Regions from separate parts of the Lysobacter sp. Soil_C_15 genome, predicted to be linked through region 1. Evidence: riboswitches for the same ligand, from Rfam matches in the RefSeq annotation. Region 1 holds a riboswitch; the other holds the start of a gene.

Evidence for each region. Region 1 has a riboswitch for glycine ahead of gcvP (aminomethyl-transferring glycine dehydrogenase). Riboswitches for the same ligand answer to the same signal wherever they lie in the genome.
Region 2: linked by a shared signal. The riboswitch ahead of AC3A57_RS03250 (trimeric intracellular cation channel family protein) and the one ahead of gcvP (aminomethyl-transferring glycine dehydrogenase) in region 1 are both predicted to bind glycine.

What each region holds. Positions count from the first base shown of each region.
Region 1 covers NZ_JBDGIR010000004.1:148,684-159,686, forward strand. The annotation lists gene AC3A57_RS11065 (hypothetical protein) at 1-956, opposite strand, end outside; gene AC3A57_RS11070 (PP2C family serine/threonine-protein phosphatase) at 961-1,719, opposite strand; gene AC3A57_RS11075 (vWA domain-containing protein) at 1,733-2,416, opposite strand; gene AC3A57_RS11080 (multidrug effflux MFS transporter) at 2,544-3,827, opposite strand; gene AC3A57_RS11085 (VOC family protein) at 3,827-4,282, opposite strand; glycine riboswitch at 4,521-4,613, shown strand; gene gcvP (aminomethyl-transferring glycine dehydrogenase) at 4,822-7,695, shown strand; gene AC3A57_RS11095 (hypothetical protein) at 7,786-8,295, opposite strand; gene AC3A57_RS11100 (hypothetical protein) at 8,361-8,804, opposite strand; gene AC3A57_RS11105 (diguanylate cyclase domain-containing protein) at 9,434-10,450, shown strand; gene AC3A57_RS11110 (DUF2846 domain-containing protein) at 10,535-11,003, opposite strand, start outside.
Region 2 covers NZ_JBDGIR010000001.1:760,631-771,633, reverse strand. The annotation lists gene AC3A57_RS03290 (CHAD domain-containing protein) at 1-596, shown strand, start outside; gene AC3A57_RS03285 (DesA family fatty acid desaturase) at 838-2,043, shown strand; gene AC3A57_RS03280 (hypothetical protein) at 2,472-2,645, shown strand; gene AC3A57_RS03275 (hypothetical protein) at 2,717-2,887, shown strand; gene AC3A57_RS03270 (EF-hand domain-containing protein) at 3,026-3,364, shown strand; gene AC3A57_RS03265 (kanamycin nucleotidyltransferase C-terminal domain-containing protein) at 3,461-4,282, shown strand; gene AC3A57_RS03260 (hypothetical protein) at 4,350-5,342, shown strand; gene AC3A57_RS03255 (ABC transporter ATP-binding protein) at 5,339-6,166, shown strand; glycine riboswitch at 6,587-6,683, shown strand; gene AC3A57_RS03250 (trimeric intracellular cation channel family protein) at 6,875-7,480, shown strand; gene AC3A57_RS03245 (MFS transporter) at 7,770-9,434, opposite strand; gene AC3A57_RS03240 (DcaP family trimeric outer membrane transporter) at 9,541-10,890, opposite strand.

The sequences.
Region 1 (11,003 bases):
ACCACCAGCCGGCCGCTGGACGGACGCGCGTAATCGCGCAGCGCCGCGCTCCAGTCCGCCGCGCTGGGCCGCTCGCCGCCGTCGCCGAAGGCGCGATCGAACAGTTCGCGCAACTCGCGCGGCACGCTGGCGTGGGCGCTGACCGGGCTCGGCGCCATCAGCCGGTGCGCGCGCAGGCCGTAGGCGTAGTAGCGCTCGCGAATGCGGCTGGGAATATCGGTCGGCACTCGGTCCGCGCCGGGCTTGCCGGTGTAGGGATGCAGGCCGAAGTTGAGCAGTTGGAAGATCACCACCGCCAGGGCGAAACGGTCCTGCGCTTCCTCGCCGAGCGGATCCGGCCCGCGTTGCTGGAACTCGGGCGCCAGGTAATCGGGAGTGAATTGCGGCGCGGAGTAGCGCCGGCCGCGGCCCTGGATGCTGAAGCCGTCGCAATCGAGCAAGGCGATGTACAACGAGGCGCGATAGAAGCGCAGATTGACCGGCTTGAGGTCGACCACGTAATGGTGCTGCGCGTGCAGGGCCGCGAGCACCGCGGCGAGGTTGGCGGCCAGGGTGATCTTCGGCCCCAGGCCGACCGGCAACCCGGCCGCGCGCGCCTGGCGCTCCTGCAGCACCTGCTCCAGTTCGGAGGTCGATTGCACGTCCAGTGCCGGCATGGAAAAGCCGACGAAACCGCCGCGCTCGTCGCGCACCGCCGCGTCCGGCCAGGCGATCTGCACGTAGCGCTTGCCGCCTTCGAACTGGTCCGGCAACTGCGGGCGCAGCTCGAGCATGGCCTCGACCCGGTCGGTATAGCTCGGCGGATCGACCCGCTCGTGGTAGATCTTGGCCACGCGTTCGGGAAACTCGGGCAGCAGGTAGACGCTGCCCGCGCCGCCGCTCTTGATCAGCGCGCCCAGGCGGGTACGCCGGTCGCCGATGCGGACGCTGCTGCCGCTGGCCGGACTCTTGCTCACCGGCTCAAGCCCGCAGCGCGATCAACAGGGTCTTGTCGTCGGAGGTGATGCCGTGCGTCCGCGGATCGTCGAGCGTGCCGTGCAGGGCGCGGCTGCCGGCGGCTTCGTCGACCGTGCGCAGATAACGCTCGACCGGCTCCATGAACGGACGATACAGACCGGCATTGCCCTTCTGCATCGCGAACGGCATCGCCCCGTCGGACATCAGCGCCACCCGTTGCACCGGCTCGTCGACCGCGAGCACGCGCAGGCAGGCGCGCCAGGCTTCGCCGGTGACGAAGTAGGTTTCGTTGGCGTATTCGCCGTTGTGCGGCAGCGAGATCCGCGCCGGCGCGTCGGCCTGCGCCGGTTCGGCCACGCCGAGGCCGTCGCCGATGTGCACGAACCAACCGCGCTGCGCATCGCCGACGAAGGCGACCAGGGTCGCGGCGTAGCTCGACAAGGCCGCGCCGTCGCGCCCGGCGCGCGCGACCAGCGCCTCGCGCGCCAACCCGACCGCTTCGCCGGCGAAACCGGCGAAGGCCGCCTCGTCGGCCTGCAGCCAGTGCGGCTGCGCCGCCAGGCGTTCGCCCAGCGTCGCCACCACCGCATCGGCGATCAGCCGCGATCCGATGTCGCTGCGAGCGGCCGAACCGGCGCCGTCGCATACCGCCGCGACCAGACGTTCGCCGTCGACCCGGTACGCGAACGCGTCCTGGCACGGGATGTCCTTGTCGAGGTGGGATTTGCCGGTCGCCGACGCCGCATGTACCTGCCAGCCCATGACCCGGCGCCGCTCAGGTCGGCACCGCGGACCAGGTGTCGGTCGAAGGCAACTGGGCCTGTCCGCCCGGCCGCGACTGCGACACCACCTGCATGCTCGCGCTGAGCCACAGGAACAGTTCGCGGAACTGCAGCCCGTGCAGGCGCTTGACCCCGGCCAGGCCCTTGCTGCTGAACTGGCCCATGGCCTGTTCCTGCGAACCCTCGCCGACCGCGATCGGGAAGATCGCGACCTTGTTGGCCTGTTCGGCTTCGCGCGCGCGCTTGGCCGCCGCTTCCCAGGCGTCGGTCGGCGAACCGTCCGACATCAGGAACAGCCACGGCCGGGTGTAGGCGACGCCGGCCTGCTTGAAGCGCTGCTTCTCGTTCTCGATTTCGCTCAGCGCCAGTTCGACCGCGCGGCCGGTCGGCGTGGTGCCGTCGGCTTCCAGGGTCGGCGCGCTGAAATCCATCGCGTCGCACCAGTCGCCGACGACTTCGGCATGGTCGAAGCCGCCGTAGCGGATCACCAGCACGCGCACGCGCTTGGCCGCGATCACGTCGTCCTTGAGTTCGCGCTCGAGCAGCTTGAGTCCTTCGTTCAACTGCCCCACCGGCGCGCCGTTCATGCTGCCGGAACAGTCGAGCACCAGCACCAGCGGCGTGCGCTGTTCGGTGTTGTCGACCAGGGATACGTCGGGGATCGCCGTCTGCGTCATGGCATTCCTTTGCGATGGAGGAAAGCCCGAGTATAGCCGCGCCGCGCCCGGCCCGGTCCAGCGCCCGGCCTTGGCGCCCGCCGCGGCAAGGGCGGCGCAGCGAACGGCCGCCCCGGCCGGCCCCGGCCTAGAGCGAATCCTGCGGCTCGATCACCGGCGCGTCCTCCGGCACCCGCGCACAGCGGCCGCTGCGCGAGACCCAGGCTTCCCAGCACCAAAAGCCCCAGGCCGCGACGGTCAGCACCGAGGACACGATCGCCAGGACCACGGCGCTGCCGCTGACCAGCGGCGAAACCACCCCCGCCAACAGCGCGTTCACCACCAGGCCGCCGAAGGCCTGCAGCGACGAAGCCGAGCCGCGCTGATGCGGGTACATGTCGAGGATCGACAAGGTCACGATCGGGAACACCAGGGCGATGCCGAACGCCAGGATGCACATCGGCAGCACCGCCCACGGCACCTGCGGCGCCGGCGCCAGCAGGTTGTAGCCCAGGTTCACGGCGATGGCGAGCGCGCAGAAGCCGAAGCCGATGCCGACCAGGCGATCGCCGCTGATCTTGCCGGCGGCGCGGCCGGAGGCGAACGAGCCCAGCACCATGCCGCCGATGGTCGGCACGAAGAACCAGGCGAACTCGCGTTCGCTGAGCTTGAGGATGTCGAGCACGAACGCCGGCGCCGAGCCGATGTACAGGAACAGCGCGCCGAAATTGAACGCGCCGACCGCGGTCAGGCGCTGGAAACGCGGGTTGAGCCAGATCGCCACGTAGTCGCGCAGCAGCCGCTTGGGCTTGAGCGACAGCCGCGCCTGCGGCGGATGGGTCTCGGGCAGGCCGAGGGCGACCGCGATCCACAGCAGCACCGAGAACCCGACCAGGAACCAGAAGATCGCCGGCCAGTGCGCCCAGCCGAGGATCCAGCCGCCGATCACCGGCGCGATCGCCGGGGCGATGCCGAAGATCATCATCACCTGGCTCATCAGCCGCTGGGCGTCGTCGCCGTGCAGCAGGTCGCGGATCACCGCGCGGCCGACGATCAGCCCCACCCCCGCCGAAAGGCCTTGGATCGCGCGGAAGAACAACAACGTCGACAGTTGCTCCGACAAAGCGCACGCCACCGACGCCAGGGTGAACACCCCCAGCCCGCCGAGGATCACCTTGCGCCGGCCGATCGCGTCCGACAGCGGCCCATGCACCACGCTCATCAGCGCGTAGGCGATCAGGTACACGCTGATGGTCTGCTGCATCGCCAGCTTGTCGGCGCCCAGCTCGGCGCCCATCACCGGGAACGCGGGGAAGATGGTGTCGATCGAGAACGGGCCGAACATCGCCAGCCCGCCCAGCAACAGAGCCAGGCGGCGGATCGACAACGGCAGCGCCCGTGCGGGCGCCGAAGACTGGGAAGGTGCGCTCATCAGCTCGCGGCGTTGGATGCGTCGGTGTCGATCGGGACCTCGTCGGGCGGGCCCTTGAGCTCGACCAGATTGCCTTCGGGGTCGTACAGGTACTGCGAGGGGCCCTCGCCTTCGGCGCCGTAACGCGAACCGAAATCGCCGATGCGCGCGCCGTGGGCTTGCAGATGGGCGACGATGGCGGCGCGGTCGAACGGCTCGGCGCGCAGGCACAGGTGGTCCATGTTGCGGCCCTCGGCGCCGGCCGGCGCCCCGCCCATGCGGCCGAGCTTGCCGTTCACGTCGACCAGATCGATCAGCGACAGGCCGGCGCGCAGCTGGACCAGGCCGATCTCGTCCTGGCGCCGCTCCAGGCGGCAGCCGAGCACGTCGCAGTAGAAAGCCGCCATCGCCGCGGTGTCGCGCACCCGCAGGACCACGTGATCGAGGTGCAACAGACTGAACGGTCGCTCGGACATCGTCGGGCCTTATCGCATGAACGGGGCGTCAGCATACTCCCGCCCGGCCGGCGGCACGGGCGGCGGAGTTGTTTCGATTTGTCCGTAAGGCCGGCGCGGGCCGCCGCGGCGCAGCCCCGGCCCGCACGCCACTGACCGAGGCCGCTGACCGAGGCCGCGGCCGGCGCCACCCGGGGCTGCGGCCGCCGCCCCGGCCCCGTCCCCGCCGCGCTCGCCAGCGGCTATAATCGGCGGCTTGACACCCGCGGTGGGAGAAGCGGCCGGCCCCTGGCCCGTCGCTGCCGAAGGCGCAACGCCCGTAATCGCTCAGGCCCCATACCGCCGTCGGGTACAAAACTCTGGAGAGACCGACCGGCCCGCAGCGACACGCGGGACGGAACCGGCGCCGAAGGTGCACGAAGCGAGCGCGGACAGGAGCGGCCTTAGCGCCCCCCTCCCCCAAGCGGCCTGAGCCGCAGCGCGCTTCCAAACTCTCAGGCAAAAGGACAGAGGGGCGCCTCGCGTGCGGCACCGCACGCTGCCAACGGACGCCCCTGCCCATGAGCCACAACGCCACTTCCCTGCGCGATCTCGAGCACCACGACGCCTTCATCGAGCGCCATATCGGCCCCAACGACGCCGAGATCGGCCACATGCTCAAGCAGGTCGGCTACGACTCGCTCGAAGCGCTGACCGACGCCATCGTTCCCGGCTCGATCAAGTCGACCCAGCCGCTGGCCCTGCCGGCCGCGATCAGCGAAGTGGAGGCGCTGGCCAAGGTCCGCGCCATCGCCACCCGCAACCAGGTGTTCCGCAGCTTCATCGGCCAGGGCTATTACGGCACCCTGACCCCGAACGTGATCCTGCGCAACATCCTCGAGAACCCGGCCTGGTACACCGCCTACACGCCCTACCAGGCGGAAATCTCGCAGGGCCGGATGGAGGCGCTGATCAACTTCCAGACCATGGTCGCCGACCTGACCGGGATGGAGATCGCCAACGCCTCGCTGCTCGACGAAGGCACCGCCGCGGCCGAGGCCATGACCCTGGCCAAGCGTTCGGCCAAGTCCAAGTCGAACCTGTTCTTCGTCTCCAAGGACGTGCACCCGCAAACGCTGGAAGTGCTGAACACCCGCGCCGAAGCGATGGGCATCGAGCTGCAGGTCGGCGACGACAACGAAGCGCTCAACAGCGACAGCTTCGGCGTGCTGCTGCAATACCCCAACACCTACGGCCAGATCGGCGATCACAAGGCGCTGGCCGACGCCGTGCACGCGCGCGGCGGCCTGGTCGCGGTCGCGACCGACCTGCTCGCCCTGACCCTGATCGCCGCGCCCGGCGAATGGGGCGCCGACATCGTGGTCGGCAACAGCCAGCGCTTCGGCGTGCCGTTCGGCTTCGGCGGCCCGCACGCCGCCTTCATGGCCTGCCGCGACGCCTACAAGCGCTCGATGCCGGGCCGCCTGATCGGCGTCTCGGTCGACACCGAGGGCAAGCCGGCCTACCGCCTGACCCTGCAGACCCGCGAGCAGCACATCCGCCGCGAGAAGGCCACCTCCAACATCTGCACCGCGCAGGTGCTGCTGGCGGTGATGGCCTCGATGTACGCGGTCTACCACGGCCCCGAGGGCCTGACCCGGATCGCCCGCTGCGTCCACCGCCTGGCCGCGATCCTGGCCGCCGCGCTGCGCCAGGCCGGCCTGACCGTCGGCCCGGATTTCTTCGACACCCTGGACGTGGTCGGGGTCGACGCCGACGCCCTGCGCGCCAAGGCCACCGCGGCGCGGATCAACCTCAACTACTCCGGCGACCCGAACCGGGTCGGCATCAGCCTGGACGAGACCACCACCCGTGCCGAGGTCGTCCAACTGGCCGCGCTGTTCGGCGCCCGCATCGACGACATCGACGCGCTCGACGCCGCCACCGCCGACGCCCTGCCGGCCGGCCTGCGCCGCCGCAGCGCGTTCCTGCAGCACCCGGTGTTCAACACCCACCACAGCGAACACGAACTGCTGCGCTACATGCGCTCGCTGGCCGACAAGGACCTGGCGATGGATCGCACCATGATCCCGCTGGGCAGCTGCACGATGAAGCTCAACGCCACCGCCGAGATGATCCCGGTGACCTGGCCGGAGTTCGGCAACCTGCATCCGCTGGCGCCGGCCGACCAGGCGGTGGGCTACAAGCAGCTGATCGACGAGCTCGAGGCGATGCTGGTCGAATGCACCGGCTACGACGCGGTCAGCCTGCAGCCGAACTCCGGCGCGCAGGGCGAGTACGCCGGCCTGCTGGCGATCCGCGCCTACCACCGCTCGCGCGGCGAAGGCCATCGCGACATCTGCCTGATCCCGGATTCGGCCCACGGCACCAATCCGGCCTCGGCGCAGATGTGCGGCATGACCGTGGTGGTCACCAAGACCGACGCCAACGGCAACGTCGATGTCGACGACATCCGCCGCAACGCCGAGAAGTACAGCGACCGCCTGGCCGCGATCATGATGACCTACCCGTCCACGCACGGCGTGTTCGAGGAGGAAGTGGTCGAGATCTGCGAGATCATCCACAAGCACGGCGGCCAGGTGTACACCGACGGCGCCAACATGAACGCCCTGGTCGGCGTGGCCAAGCCGGGCAAGTGGGGTTCGGACGTCTCGCACCTGAACCTGCACAAGACCTTCTGCATCCCGCACGGCGGCGGCGGCCCGGGCGTCGGCCCCTGCGCGGTCAAGTCGCACCTGGCCCCGTTCCTGCCGCGCACCCTCGGCGGCGACGGCGCGGTCGGCATGGTCAGCGCGGCCAGCTACGGCTCGGCCTCGATCCTGCCGATCTCGTGGATGTACATCACCATGATGGGCGCTGCCGGCCTGCGCAAGGCGACCCAGGTCGCCCTGCTCAACGCCAACTACATCGCCAAGCGCCTGGCCCCGCACTACGAGACCCTGTACACCGGCCGCAACGACCTGGTCGCGCACGAGTGCATCCTCGACCTGCGCCCGATCAAGGACGCCACCGGCATCGGCGCCGAGGACGTGGCCAAGCGCCTGATCGACTTCGGCTTCCACGCCCCGACCCTGAGCTTCCCGGTCGCCGGCACGCTGATGGTCGAGCCGACCGAGAGCGAATCGCTGCACGAGCTGGACCGCTTCATCGACGCGATGATCCAGATCCGCGACGAAATCCGCGCGGTCGAGGAAGGCCGCCTGGACCGCGAGGACAACCCGCTCAAGCACGCCCCGCACACCGCCACCCAGGTCACCGCCAGCGAGTGGACCCGCGCCTACCCGCGCGAGCTGGCCGCGTTCCCGCTGCCCTCGCTGAAGCTGCAGAAGTACTGGCCGCCGGTGTCGCGCGTGGACAACGTCTACGGCGACAAGAACGTGATGTGCGCCTGCATCCCGGTGGATGCGTACAAGGAAGAGGAAACCGAGGCGTAAGCATCGGCAGCCATCTCGCTCGAACCGAAGGCCCCGCTCGCGCGGGGCCTCTTCGTACATGCGCCGCGCACGAACGGCTTCAGCGGCTCGTCAACGCGCCGGATCGACCCGCCGAACGCTTTCGATGACCGACCTCACATACTTCGCGCGGATGGCGGGATCGGACTGGATGCGCCAGGAAAGCGCCGCGGCCTCGTCGCCGAACCGCCGCCCCGCGCTGGCCGAAAAAACGAAGAAGGCCGGCTCGGAGTAACCGGGGAACTTTTTCAACCAGTCGATGCATTCCTCGACTTCGAACGGCTCGCCGAAGTCGGCCCAACGGATGTAACGCGACCAGAACCGGTAAGGCGCCGTTTCCGACACCCAGCCGGGCGGCTGTCGCAACATCGCCGACCGGCGTTCGCCGGCCCCGGCGACAAGCCGCCGATCCAGCCCGTTGGCCGCCGAGAATCCGTATTCGGACATCTGCCAGTAGAGCACCAGCAAGTTGATGTAGCCGTCGATATCGCGACCGCCGGCCGCGAGCGTTTCCTCGTAAGCCGAACATGCCGCCGCGAAATCGCCGCCCGCCTCCAATCGCAAAGCTCTGGCAAAACTCATCGCTGCGCTCCGTTCGGCCGCAAATCCCGCCCCGGTCGGGCGCATGCTTGCGCGCCCGACGGCATCTATCGATCCGTCCCCGGCCCCGCCTCGGCCCGGGAGCCGATCACCACGGAAAAATGACCTGCCCGGGCGCCGACCTCGCGCAGCACATCCTCGGCGACCGCATCCGAGGATCGGTACAGCACCTGCCCGCCCTCCACCACCGCATAGAAGGGCGCGAACGCCGTCAACAGCACTTCGCCGCGGAACGAGTTCGCAATGCCGTCCAGGCCGACCAGACGGTCGAACACGTACGCGGGCGCGTCCTCGTGGCGGCACAGCCACGACGACGACGCGCCTATCGCCCGCAGATCGCCGTGTTTGTGCACCGTCAACGACTCCACGCCCTGATGCATCGCGGTCGTAAGCAACTCGAGCGCGATCGCGATATCCAACTTCAGCGCGGTATCGAGAAACATCTCAGGGCGCTTGCGGATGGAATCCAGCGCCGATAGAACCTGAATCATCTAGTCTGGCTCCTGCCATCTGGCGGCGCGACAGCGCCGGTTTCGTGCGATGGGCCGAACGATGGAAGCATCGTCGGCAAGCCTGGCGCTCCTTGGCCTGGCTTACGCGATCGTCCGTCCGGGACTCGGCCGTTCCGCCTCGACCAGGCCCGCCGCCGCAGATCGCGTCTGCCGGCCCAAGCCTTGCCTGCGTTCCAGCATCGCTGGTCGCGGGGTGCCATTTGAAGGCGTACGAGACGTATGCCGGGCTATCGCCCGATTAGGCAAGACCCATTCGACAAGACCCGTTCGACTCGGCGCTGTCCATGCCGATCGCAGCGGATGCCCGGCGCCGGCAGAGGCCGGGTCCGGCGACGGCTGCGCTGAGCATTCGCAAGCCCGGCTCGGCAATCTCATCGTCATTGCCGCTCGCTCGCCCCTTCCATTCGGCGCCAGGGGACCGCCGTCCGTCGCCCCGGATAATGTGCTTTCTTCGCGCTGGCGCAGCTTGAGCCTGCCACGGCGGCCGCAAACCCCGGCCTGGAAGGCTGCGCGTCGGATGCGGTTCAGCGTCCGCGCCTTCGCGGTCAAGCCCGCGGTCTATACTGGGCCGTCGTCCGGGCAGCGTAACGAACATGCAGGACCCGATCGTGCAAGCCCCTATCGCGCAAGATCCCTCCGAGCGCCTGCTCAAGGTCATCCAAACCCAAACCGACATCGCCCGGCTCGGCCTGGACCTCGGCGGCGTGATGCAATTGGTGACCGTGCGCGCCCAGGCCCTGACCGGAGCGATCGGCGCGGTGGTCGAACTGGCCGAGGGCGAAGACATGGTCTACCGCGCCGCCGCGGGCATCGCCGAAGCCAGCCTGGGCATGCGCCTGCGCCGCAACGCCAGCCTGTCCGGCCATTGCGTCGCCGAGGGCCGGCCGCTGCGCTGCGACGATTCGGAAACCGATCCGCGGGTGGACCGCGAGGCCTGCCGCGCGGTCGGCCTGCGCTCGATGATCGTGGTGCCGTTGAAGCACCACGAATCCACGGTCGGCGTGCTCAAAGTGATGTCGGCGCGCACCGCCGGCTTCGACGACGCCGACCTGCAGGTGCTCGACCTGATGTCCGGCCTGATCGCCGCGGCGATGTACCACGCCGCCAAGTACGAGACCAACGAGCTGTTCCACCAGGCCACCCACGACGCCCTGACCGGCCTGCCCAACCGCGCCCTGTTCTACGACCGCCTGCGCCACAGCCTGGCCCTGGCCCAGCGCGACGCCTGCCGCATCGCCGTGCTCAACCTGGACATGGACGGGCTCAAGCCGGTCAACGACCGCCACGGCCACCGCGCCGGCGACGCCGCGATCCGCGAGTTCGCCCAACGCATGAAAAGCAGCTCGCGCGCCGGCGACACCGTGGCCCGGGTCGGCGGCGACGAATTCGCGGTGATCCTGCCGCGACTGGAACGCGGCGACAGCGCCGAAACCCGCGCCCGCCGCTTCGCCGAATCGCTGCAGCCGCCGTTCGAGTTCGAACAGCGCCCGATCCCGCTTGACGCCAGCATCGGCTACGCGGTCTACCCGGACGACGGCCTGGAACTGGGCGAGCTGCTGGAGAAAGCCGACCAGGCGATGTACCAGGTCAAGCGCAGCAAGAAGGGCGTGCGCGAATCGGCTTGAGCGCGGCGCCCCGCATGCTTCGCCGAGAAACCGAAACGCCCCGCGATTGCGGGGCGTTTGCGTTCGGACTGGCCGGTGCGCGGCTTACTGGGCCAGCTTGAGTTTGTCGGCGATGGCCTCGAAGGCTTCCTGAGTGGACGGCGACAGGTTCGGCCGGCCGGCCAGGATGCCCATGGTGATGGTGCCCTGCACGTAGTAGGTCTCGCCCGCCTCGACTTCCAGGTTGAGAATGTCCTTGGCTTCGGAATGCACGGTGTACTCGTGCGCACCCGGCTCGACCGCCACCACGAAATACTTGCCGCTGCGCAGCTTGCCCAGTTCGGTGGCACCTTCGCGGACCTTGTAACCGACCGCGCCGCCCACGAACTTCGACGGACGGAAAAACACGATCTGTCCCTTGCCTGCCGGCGGCGGCGCGATGCGCCCGGTCGCTGCGGCCGTGACCGCGGCGGGCTTGGCGTCCTGCGGAGCAGCTTGATCGGCCTTAGCGGCGGGCTCGACCGCCGCCTCGGCCTGGGCCGCCGGCTTGACCGAGTCTTGCGCGCCGGCGCCG
Region 2 (11,003 bases), on a different contig from region 1:
ACGCCAACCGCGACCTGTCGGCCTTGCGCGATGCGCAGGCCCTGGTGGAAACCCTCGAGCGCCTGCTGCGCGCGCCCGGCGACGACGCCCACCGCGCCCTGTTGCGGCGCGCCCAGCGGCGCGCGGCTGCGGCGCGGGCGGCGGCCGCGCGCACGGTCCGCACCGAAGACCCGGACCTCGCCGCCCGCCGCAGTCTGCTGCGGGTGCTGCGCGCGGCGCTGCGCGCGCTGCCGTGGGAGACGCTGGCGGCCGAACAATGGCGCGAGGCGGTGGCGCTGAGCCTGCATCGGGTCGAGCGCGCCCGCCAACGCGCCCGCCGCGGCAGCGACGAGGACTGGCACGAATGGCGCCGGCGCGCGCGCCGGCTGTCGCAGCAGCAGCGCGCATTGCAGGCGGCCGGGCTGGGCGAGGACGCGCCCGCGTTCGACCGCCATCGGACCGAGCGCCTGGGCGAGGCGCAGGACCTGAACCTGTTGCTGGATCACTGCGGCAAGGGGTCGCCGTTCGCCAAGCCCGACCGGCTCGCGTTGCGCGCCTTCGCCCGCGGCGAACTGACGCGCTCGCGCGGCGGCATCGACCCGGACAGCGCCGACTGAATACGGCGGCCGTCGCCGCGCGGACGGTTTGGCGCCGGCGAACACAAACCTGAACGCGACAGCCGAGCGCGACAGCTGAATCGGCGCGGTTTTGCCGCTGCGGCCGCGCTTGCGCGTCGGAATGAACGACCCCATCACAGTGCCGAGCCGTACCGGCGCGAACGGTCGGCCCCGGGTGGCATCATCCGGCGCAGGACCGGCCCGTTTCGGCCGGTTTCGTTTGTGGTTTTCCGGAGTCCGTATGCCCGCTTCCCTGATCGACTTCCTTGCCGGCGGCCTGGCCCAGGCCGGCCTCTGGGAGCTCGTCGCGTATTTCCTGGTGGTGACCCAGCTCACCATCATGTCGGTGACGCTGTACCTGCACCGCTCGATGGCGCACCGCTCGGTCGATTTCCATCCCGCGCTCGCCCACCTGTTCCGGTTCTGGACCTGGCTGACGACCTCGATGATCACCAAGGAGTGGGCGGCGATCCATCGCAAGCACCACGCCAAGTGCGAGACCGAGGAAGACCCGCACAGCCCGCAGTTCAAGGGCATCGACACGGTGATGTGGCGCGGCGTCGAGCTCTACCGCGAAGCGCGCGGCGAGCGCGAGGACATCGAGAAGTACGGCAAGGGCTGCCCGGACGACTGGATCGAACGCAAGCTCTACACCCCGCACGCCACGATGGGGCCGGTGTTGCTGCTGCTGATCAGCTTCGTCCTGTTCGGCTTCGCCGGCGTGGCGATCTGGGCGCTGCAGATGCTGTGGATTCCGTTCTGGGCCGCGGGCGTGGTCAACGGCCTCGGCCACTGGTGGGGCTATCGCAACTTCGAGACCACCGACACCGCGACCAACCTGACCCCGTGGGGTTTCTGGATCGGCGGCGAGGAACTGCACAACAACCACCACGCCTTCCCGAGTTCGGCCAAGTTCGCCCTGCGCAAGTGGGAGTTCGACATCGGCTGGACCGCGATCCGCGGCCTGCAGGCGCTGCGCCTGGCCAAGGTGCTGCGGGTGGCGCCGACTCTGGACGTGCGCCCGAACATCGCCATGCCCGACGGCGAGACCCTCAAGGCGCTGCTGGCGATCCGCTTCCAGGCCATGACCGACTACTACCGAAACGTCACTTTGCCGGCGCTGCGCGAAGAAGCCGGCCACGCCGGCGACCGCATGCGCGCGTTGCCGCGGCGCCTGCGCAAGGGCCTGGCCGACGGCGGCCGCTGGCTCGACGACGGCGCCCGCACGCGCCTGCAGAACTGGGTCGCCGAGCGCCCGCGCATGGCGACCGTGGCCGACTTCCGCCAGCGCCTGGCGCAGGTGCTCGACGATCGTTCGCACGATGCCCAGGCGACCCTGGCCAAGCTGCACGCCTGGTGCGTGGAGGCGGAAGCCAGCGGCATCCATGCGCTGCAGGCGTTCTCCGAGCGCATGAAGGGCTATGCGCTGGCGCCGGCCCGCAGCTGACCGCGCCAGCTGAGCCGCGCCCGTCCGGGCGCAACCGGCGGACGCCACGAACCCGCGCAGCGATGCGCGGGTTTTTTGTTGCCCTGCGTCCGTGCGGCGGCGCATGCGCGATGCGCGGCGCGAGTTCGGCATACCGCGACGGCGAGCCGGTTTCGCCGGCGCGGCGCGGTGTAGCGTCGCCGCGAATGGATTCGTCGCGACGGCAACGCCGTCCGCCGCACAGGGGAAGTGCCGCCGTTCCGCTCCGGAACGGTCCGCGCCGGCCTTGCGCGTCCGGCGCAGCGCCAGCGTTTCGAATCCCAGCAGCCGTGCCGACGTTCCGTGCGCCGGCGCGGCGCATCGTCGGCCAGGGAAGGAAGCCACCCACGAACGCGCCGCACGCCAGGGACCGGCGGTCGCGCTCCCACCGCGCACAGGAGAGCTCAGGCATGAAGGCTGTTGGCAATTCGCGGTTGAAGAAAGTGCTGTTGGCGGCGTTGTTCGCCGCTTCGATCGGCTTCGGCGCCGCCCAGGCCGACGGGCCTTACGCGGAAGGCTGCTCGCCGCGCGCGGGTTGCCTGTTCGGCGGCGACGTCCATGGCTGCTGCGTCGACGACCGTTGAAGCCGGCGTAGCGTTGCCGCATTCGTTTGCGTACCAACCGATCCCATACGTATCCATCGAGGAGAGAGAGCATGAAACTGTTCAAGACCCGCCGCGCCAAGTCCGTTGCGCTGATGGCGCTGTTCGCCCTGTCGACCGGCTTCAGCTTCGCCCAGGCCGACAACCGCCTGGCCGAAGGCTGCAACCCGTGGCCGGGCTGCGACTACGGCGGCGGCTACGCTTTCTGCTGCGTGCCGGAATGACGGCTTGAGGGATCGTCCCGCCGCGGCCGGCGAGGGGCCGGCCGCGGCGGAGTTCGTCCGCCCGCGAGCGGCCGGGGCTTGCCTGGGCGCCGTCCAGCCTGCAGGCTTCGCGCCATCTCCCCCGTTACGCGTAGGCGCATGTTCCGGCGACTGTTCGCAATCGCGCTCTGCCTTCCCGTCCTGGCTTCGGCCCAGGTCGCCTCGACCGGCGACTATCTGTCGCGCATGGACGGCGACGGCGACGGCAAGATCTCGCTGCTCGAGTATCAGGACTGGCTCAGCTACGCCTTCGACGCGATGGACGCCAACCGCGACGGCCAGCTCGACGCCGCCGAACAGCCGGCGCGCGCGCACGGCGGCGGCCAGCCGCTCAGCCGCGAACAGCACCGGCGCACCCTGGCCGAGCGCTTCGCCAAGCAGGACCGCAACCGCGACGGCAGCCTGGACGCGCGCGAACTCGCCGCGCCGCCGCAGTAGCCGCGCGCCGCACTGCGCCATCGATACTCCGCCGTGCATCGCAGTGCGCGGATTGCGTCATTGCCACTCGCGCGCTCGCGGTGCTATCTAGGCGCGATGACGAATTACCTATTGCCTTGCGGCGAACTCGAAACTCTGTTCGCCGGCCCCCAATCGGTCACCCCCGAGCAACGCCGCGGCCTGGTCGACGGGATCGTCGCCGCTCTGCGCCGCCGCCATGGCGAACGCCTGCTCGCGGTCGCGCTGTACGGTTCGACCGCGCGCGACGGCGACGGTCCTTACTCCGATATCGAACTGTGGGCGGTGCTCGACGACGAGGCTCATGGCGAGGACTACGACGAATCGCTGGAATGGGTGCACGGCCGCGGCAAGGCCGAGGTCAACCTGATGTCGCGCAGCGCGATCGAGGCCTACGCGCGCGAGGTCGACGAGTCCTGGCCGATCAGCCACGGCCAGTTCGTGCATGCGCGAGCGCTGTGGATCGCGCCCGACCACGGCGCCCTGGTCGAGAGCCTGCGCTCGCTCGCCGCCCACCCCGACGACGCCGCGGTCGACCGGGCCATGGCCGAACTGGTGGTCGGCGAGTTGTACGAGCTGATCGGCAAGCTGCGCAACCGCCATGGCCGGCCGCCGCTGGCCCTGCTCGCCGGCCGTTTCGCCGAGCATCTGGCCTGCCTGATCGGGCTGGCCGAGCGCCATGTCTACGTGTCCGCGGGCAGCCTGTTCGACGAGGCCATCGACCTGGGCGGGCCGGACGGCACCGCGGAGCTGTTCGCCCAGGTGGTGCGCGGCGATTTCCGCGACGAAGCGGCGACGATCGCCGCACTGGAGCGCGCCTGGGCCGGACTGGAGCGTTGGACCGATGCGATCGGCCTGGAGCCGGCGTTGCTGCGCCGCTGCCAGGCCGGAGAGCGCTGAAGCGCCGGCGCGGTTAGAGTCTGCAGCTGCGGTCGCGCGTTGCCGACCGCGTACGGAAACCGCGCCGATGCCCGCCTGGCTGCACCCCTGGTTCGCCGAAGCCCGCCTCAACGCCGTGCGCGGCGACGCCTGGTGGCATGGCCGCGCGGCGCGCGCCGCGGCCCTGGCGTTGGCGACCCCCTGGCTGTTGCGCGCGTCCGGCGAACAAGGCGCCGCCCTGGCGGCGGCGGTGCCGCGGCTGGTCGCACAACTGCCTCTGCCGTTCGCGCTGATCGCGCTGGCGCTGGGGCATGCCGCCGCGCGCGGCCGGCTGGTCGCGCTGGACGAGCATCTGCGCCTGGGCTGGTGGGCGGCGGCGCCGATCGACCCGCGCCGCGGCACCTGGACCCTGATCGTACTGGCCGCGCTCGGTGCGGCCGCCGCGGCCTTGCTGGCCGCGCTGACCCTGCGCGGCTGCGGCGGCGAGGCGGCGGCCTGGCGCAGCGCCAGCCTGATCGTCGCCGGCAGCGTCGCCGCCGGGGTCGTGCTGGGTCTGGTGTCGAGTTTGCGCCATCGCCGCCAGCCGACGCGGCGCGTGCGCGAAGGCGCGCGCCAACCGCTGTTCGGCCTCGCCTGGCTCGACGACGCGCGCCTGCCGCATGTCAGCGACTGGCAGCGGCGCGAAGCTTTGCTGCGTTGGCGCCGCGGCGGCCGGGCCTGGATGATCGGCGCGGTGCTGCTGGCGATGCCGGGCGGCACCGGTCTGGCGACCGGCGCCGGGGTGCTGGCGATCGCGGTGGCCTTGGCCTGGTTCAGCCTGGTGGCGCAGGCCTGCGCGGTCGCGGCGCGCGCGGCCGATGAGTTGCTCGCGGCCACGCCGCGGCCGGCCGATGCGCTGGCGCGCGCGGCCTGGCGCTATCCGGCCTTCGCCTACGCCTGCGCGGCGGCCTGCGCCGGCGGCGGCGCGCTGCTGCTCTCGTTGAACTGGCGCGCGCTGCCGCTGTTATGGGGCGTGCTGGCGCTGACGGCGCTGCCCTTGCTGCCGGCCTGGCGCCGGCGCGGCGCGCAGGCGGGCCCGTGAGCCGGCCGCCCTCCACCCCCGGCGACGCGTCGATGCGCGATCCGGCCGCGGCGACGGCGGACGAGGCGATGCTGCAACTGGATGGGCTGCAGCATCGCTACGACGAACACGCAGTGCTGCACGGCATCGACCTGGTCCTGCGCCGCGGCGAATTCGCCGCCCTGATCGGGCCGAACGGTTCCGGCAAGACCACCCTGCTGCACTGCCTGGCCGGCCTGCAGCGGCCGAGCGCGGGGCGAGTGCGGATCGGCGGCCACGACCTGGCGCGCGCGCCGGTGGCGGCGCGCGGCCTGCTCGGTTTCGCGGTCGATCCGGCGCGGCTGCCGCCGCTGCTGAGCGGGCGCGAGTGCCTGCGCCTGTTCGCCGGCACGCGCGGCCTGGGCGAGGTGCCGGCGCCGACCCTGGCCCTGGCCGAGTGGCTCAACCTGGGGCCGATGCTGGACCGGCGGGTGGGCCAGTATTCGCTGGGCACCCGGCAGAAGCTGGCGATCGCGCTCGGCCTGCTCGGCGAGCCGCCGCTGCTGGTGCTGGACGAGCCGCTCAACGGCCTGGACCCGCTCAGCGCCTATGCGCTCAAGCGCCATCTGCAACAGCTCGCCCACGAGCGCGGCACCACGGTGTTGCTGGCCACCCATTCGATCGACGTCGCCGAGCGCTTCATCGATCGCGCCCTGTTGCTGGTCGACGGCCGCCTGCGTCGCGACTGGCCGGCGCCGGAGCTGGCCGCGATCCGCGCCGACCCGCAGCGTTCGCTGGAGCAGGCGATGGTCGAAGCGCTGTCGGCCGAGCGCGAGGCCGCCGGGGCGCGCGGGTCAGGCCGGTGACGGCGTAGCGGCGGTCGTGCGGTCGCGGCTCGCGCCGCTGCTACCCTTTGAAGCGGAGCCGTTTTTGTAGGAGCGGGGTCCCACGGGGATTTCCTCCGGTCATACGCCGCGACGCGGGGCGGCCGGTGGCGTCGTCGCTGCGAGGCAGCGGTCGCGGCTTACGCCGTTCCTACAGGCGCATGAATCCCCGCGTGCCAAGGGATGGGAGCGGCGTCCCGCGGGAGTTTCCTCCGGTCGCGAGCCGCGACCGTGAGGCGGCCGATCGCGGCGCAGCGCGCCGAAGGCGGCCATGCTCCGCGCGCCGGGGTGTTACCATGCCGGCCGTTGCAGAAGAGTGGCGCCGGCCCGCGGCCGCGCCCGCCGAAGGCGCAGGCTCCCATAATCGCTCAGGCTCGGCCTCCGGCCGGAACACTGCCACGACATCGCCGATCTGGAGAGAGGCCGCGCAGCGGCCCACCGAAGGGGCAAGCGGCCGCAAGGTCCGCGCAAACTCTCAGGTAAAAGGACAGCGGGAGCGGCACCGCGGCTTCGGTCGCGAAGACAGCCCAGGCGTGCGCGCGACGCGAGTCCGCGCCGCCGTCGCGCGCGTCGCCCGCCGCACGCCGTCGCCACGCACTCGCGCGGCGACGATCCGCGCCGCGGTGGCCGCGCACTCCGGCGCTTCGCTTCCCGGCCGCGGCTCTCCCGTCCTGCGCCGGAGCACCGCCCGTGTTGTTGTCCCTGATCTACCTCATCGCCATCAGCGCCGAAGCCATGACCGGCGCGCTCGCCGCGGGCAAGCGGCGCATGGACCTGTTCGGCGTGGTCACCATCGCCTGCGTGACCGCGCTCGGCGGCGGCTCGCTGCGCGACATCGTGCTCGGCCACTATCCGCTGGGCTGGGTGCGCCATCCCGAGTATCTGGCCTACACCGTCGGCGCGGCCCTGGCTGCGACCTTCCTGGCCAAGCGCCTGCAGCGCCTGCGCCGCGCCTTCCTGTGGCTGGACGCGTTGGGACTGATCGCCTTCACCCTGATCGGCTGCGCGATCGCGCGCGAGGCCGGCCACGCGCCGGCGATCGTGGTGATCGCCGGCATGCTCACCGGCGCCTTCGGCGGGGTGTTGCGCGACGTGCTGTGCAACGAGATTCCGCTGGTGTTCCAGCGCGAGCTGTATGCGGTGATCGCGCTGCTGACCGGCGTGGCCTATCTGCTGCTGTTGCGGCTGGGCGTGGCCGAGAACGCCGCCGTGCCGATCTGCCTCGGCGGCGGATTCGCCGCGCGCCTGCTGGCGATTCGCTACGAATGGGAGATGCCGAAGTTCGTTCATTCCTGAGCGGGGTCGGGACTCGGGGCTGGGGACTCGGGACTCGAAAGGCTGTGCCGGGCCGCGGCGGGAAGCAACGAGTCGCTTCGCGGTTTTGGCCTGGACGCTGCAAGCGAACCCACCGAGCCAACAGTGGCTATGGACACTCCGAAGCAGCGCTTTTCATACTGACTACGAGTCCCGAGTCCCGAGTCCCGAGTCCCGAGTCCCGAGTCCCGAGTCCCGAGTCCCGCCGCAAGCAAGAACGCCGGCCCAAGGCCGGCGTTCTTGCTCGTGCAGCGCAACCCGGGCAGCGGGCTCAGAGCGTGATATCGCGATCCTTGGTTTCCGGCAGGAACAACGCGCCGATCACCACGGTCATCGCCGCGACCACGATCGGATACCACAGGCCGCTGTAGATATTGCCGGTGGCGGCGACGATGGCGAAGGCGGTGAACGGCAGGAAGCCGCCGAACCAGCCGTTGCCGATGTGGTAGGGCAGCGACATCGAGGTGTAGCGGATCCGGGTCGGGAACAGTTCGACCAGCCAGGCCGCGATCGGGCCATAGACCATGGTCACCAGCAGCACCAGGAAGGTCAGCAGCACGATCACCATCGGCGTGTTGATCTGCGCCGGGTCGGCCGAAGCCGGGTAGCCGGCAGCCTTGAGCGCATCGCCGAGCTGCTTGCCGAACGCGTCGGACTGGGCTTTGAACTCGTCCTTGCTCAGCGACTCGCCCTCGAAGCTGGTCAGGGCGGTGCCGCCGATGCTGACCGTGGCCACGCTGCCGGCCGCGCCGGGCGCGTTCTTGTAGGGAATGCCCTTCTTGGCCAGCGCCGACTTGATGATGTCGCAGGACTGCTTGAAGGTCGCCTTGCCGACCGGGTCGAACTGGAACGCGCAGCGGTCCGGATCGGCGGTGACCACGACCGGCGACGCGGTCACCGCGGCTTCCAGGGCCGGGTTGACGTTATGGGTCAGCGCCTTGAACACCGGGAAGTAGGTCAGCACCGCGATCAGGCAACCGGCCAGCACGATCTTCTTGCGCCCGATCTTGTCCGAGAGCCAGCCGAAGAAGATGAATCCGCCGGTGGCCAGGGCCAGGGCGATGGCGATGTAGATGTCGGCCTGGTTCGGATCCATGCCGAGGGTCTTGGTCAGGAAGAACAGCGAATAGAACTGTCCGCCGTACCACACCACCGCCTGGCCGGCGGTGGCGCCGAGCAGGGCCAGCAGGGCGATCTTGCCGTTCTTGGAGAAGAAGCTCTCGGTGATCGGCGCCTTGGAGGTCTTGCCCTCGGCCTTCATCTGCTGGAACAGCGGCGATTCGGCCAGCTGCATGCGGATCCACACCGACACGCCGAGCAGCAGCACCGAGAACAGGAACGGGATGCGCCAGCCCCAGGCTTCGAAGCTTTCCTTGCCCAGGTAGTTGCGGCAGCCCCAGATCACCAGCAGCGACAGGAACAAACCCAGGGTCGCGGTGGTCTGGATGAAGCTGGTGTACAGGCCGCGCTTGCCGTTGGGCGCATGCTCGGCGACGTAGGTCGCCGCGCCGCCGTACTCGCCGCCCAGCGCCAGACCCTGCAGCAGGCGCAGGGTGATCAGGATGATCGGCGCGGCGATGCCCAGGGTGGCGTAGCTGGGCAGGATGCCGACCACGAAGGTCGCCAGGCCCATGATCACGATGGTGACCAGGAAGGTGTACTTGCGTCCGATCATGTCGCCGAGCCGGCCGAACACCAGCGCGCCGAACGGCCGCACCGCGAAGCCGGCGGCGAAGGCCAGCAGGGCGAAGATGAACTGGCTGGTGTCGTTGAGGCCGCCGAAGAACTGCTTGCCGATGATCACGGCGAGCGAGCCGTACAGGTAGAAGTCGTACCACTCGAACACGGTGCCGAGGCTGGAGGCGAAAATGACCTTGCGGTGGCCCTTGGTCAACGGCGCCGCATGGGACGGAAGGCTGGCGGTGGTGCTGGACATGAGCTGTTCCCCCGAACAGTGGATTGGAGCGGACTAGGGCCCGCCGGGGTCGTAACGGACGCGTCGTCGAACGGTCGCGGCCGGTCCGGCCGCGACCGCGCGATCGTCAGAAGCTGTACTTGACGTGGGTCTGCAGACGGTTGATCTCGCCGCGGTCGCCGGTTTCGATCTCGCGCTGGCCCCAGATGTACTCGGCGCCCAGGTCGAGCTTGGGAATCGGCGTGTAGATCAGGTTGATGTGCGCGGACTGCGCCGACTTGGTGATGCCGCGCCCGGTCAGGGCGGTGTCGTTGTCGTACTCGGCGCGCGAGTAGAACAGGTTGCCGCGCAGCTTCGGGCTGAACACGTGGCGCCAGCCGACGAAGCCGGAGATCAGGTCGATGTTCTCCAGATCGCCGCTGGCGTCGAGCACCGCGTCGTTGCTCAGCGCCAGGCCGACGTAGCGGCCGATGCCGCTGCCGGCGGTGACCATGTAGCGCAGATCGTCGTTGGCGCCGACGTTCCACTTGCCCGACACGCTGACGCCGTAGCCGGTGTTGGTGTCGTTGGCGCGGCCGGTCTGGTACTTGAGCTGGCGCGCCAGGGCGCCGACGCTGAAATGGCCCCAGTCGCCCTTGGCGGTATAGCGCGCGGTCACGTCCGGCACCGCGCCGTCGTCGCCGGCGATCTGGGCCATGTTGCCGCGGAACGGGGTGTAGACCGTCTCCGGATTCTCGATCGAGAACGACCACGGGCCGCTGGTGTAGCGCAGTTGCGCCTGGCGTACGAACACCGTGCCCTCGGTGGGGCCGAGGAAGTCGACCGTGTCCGGCAGCGCCGCGGTGTCCTGGAAGTTCGACCAAGCCTGGCCGGCCAGCCACTTGTTCCAGGTCACGTAGGCCTGGCGCAGGGTCAGCGCATAGGTGTTGGTGGCGACCTCGCTGCCGGTGAAGGCGGTGCTGCCGCCGCCGTAGAGATCGAATTCCAGATAGCCCTTGAGCTTGTCGCCGCTCTCCAGGTCGGTGTCGGCGGCGAACCAGAAGCGCGAGAAGTTGGCGCCCATGTCGGTGTCGCTGCCGCCCTCGCGGGTGGCCGCGCCGCCGACCGGAATCGCCTTGGGCACGTAGAACAGGCGTCCGACCGAGCCGTCGGCGATGTCGCCGTCGTTGGTCTGGGTGACCGAGGCATCGAGCTTGATGAAACCGCCGTAGCTGAAACGCGTGCCGGGATTGGCCGAGGGACTGATCGTGCTCGACTGGATGGGGTTCTTGGCCGGCGCTGCTGCGATCGCCGCCGGCGCCGCGGCCTGGGCGGCCTTGACCTCGGTGACCTGGGTCTGGACCTGTTGCTGCTGCGACACCAACTGCTGGACCATGCGCTCCAGTTCGGCGACGCGCGCTTCCAGTTCCTTCTCCTTCGCGGTCTGGGCGAAGGCCAGACCCGGCAGCGCGAGCGCGACCAGCAGCGCCGCGGCCAACGGCCGCCGCCGCGCTGGCGCGCGATGTAGTGCGATTTGGGCAGAACTCCCCATGTACATCGTGACTCCCTCCCGAGATTGCCGCCGGTGCAGACGGTCGCGGCCAGCCTGCG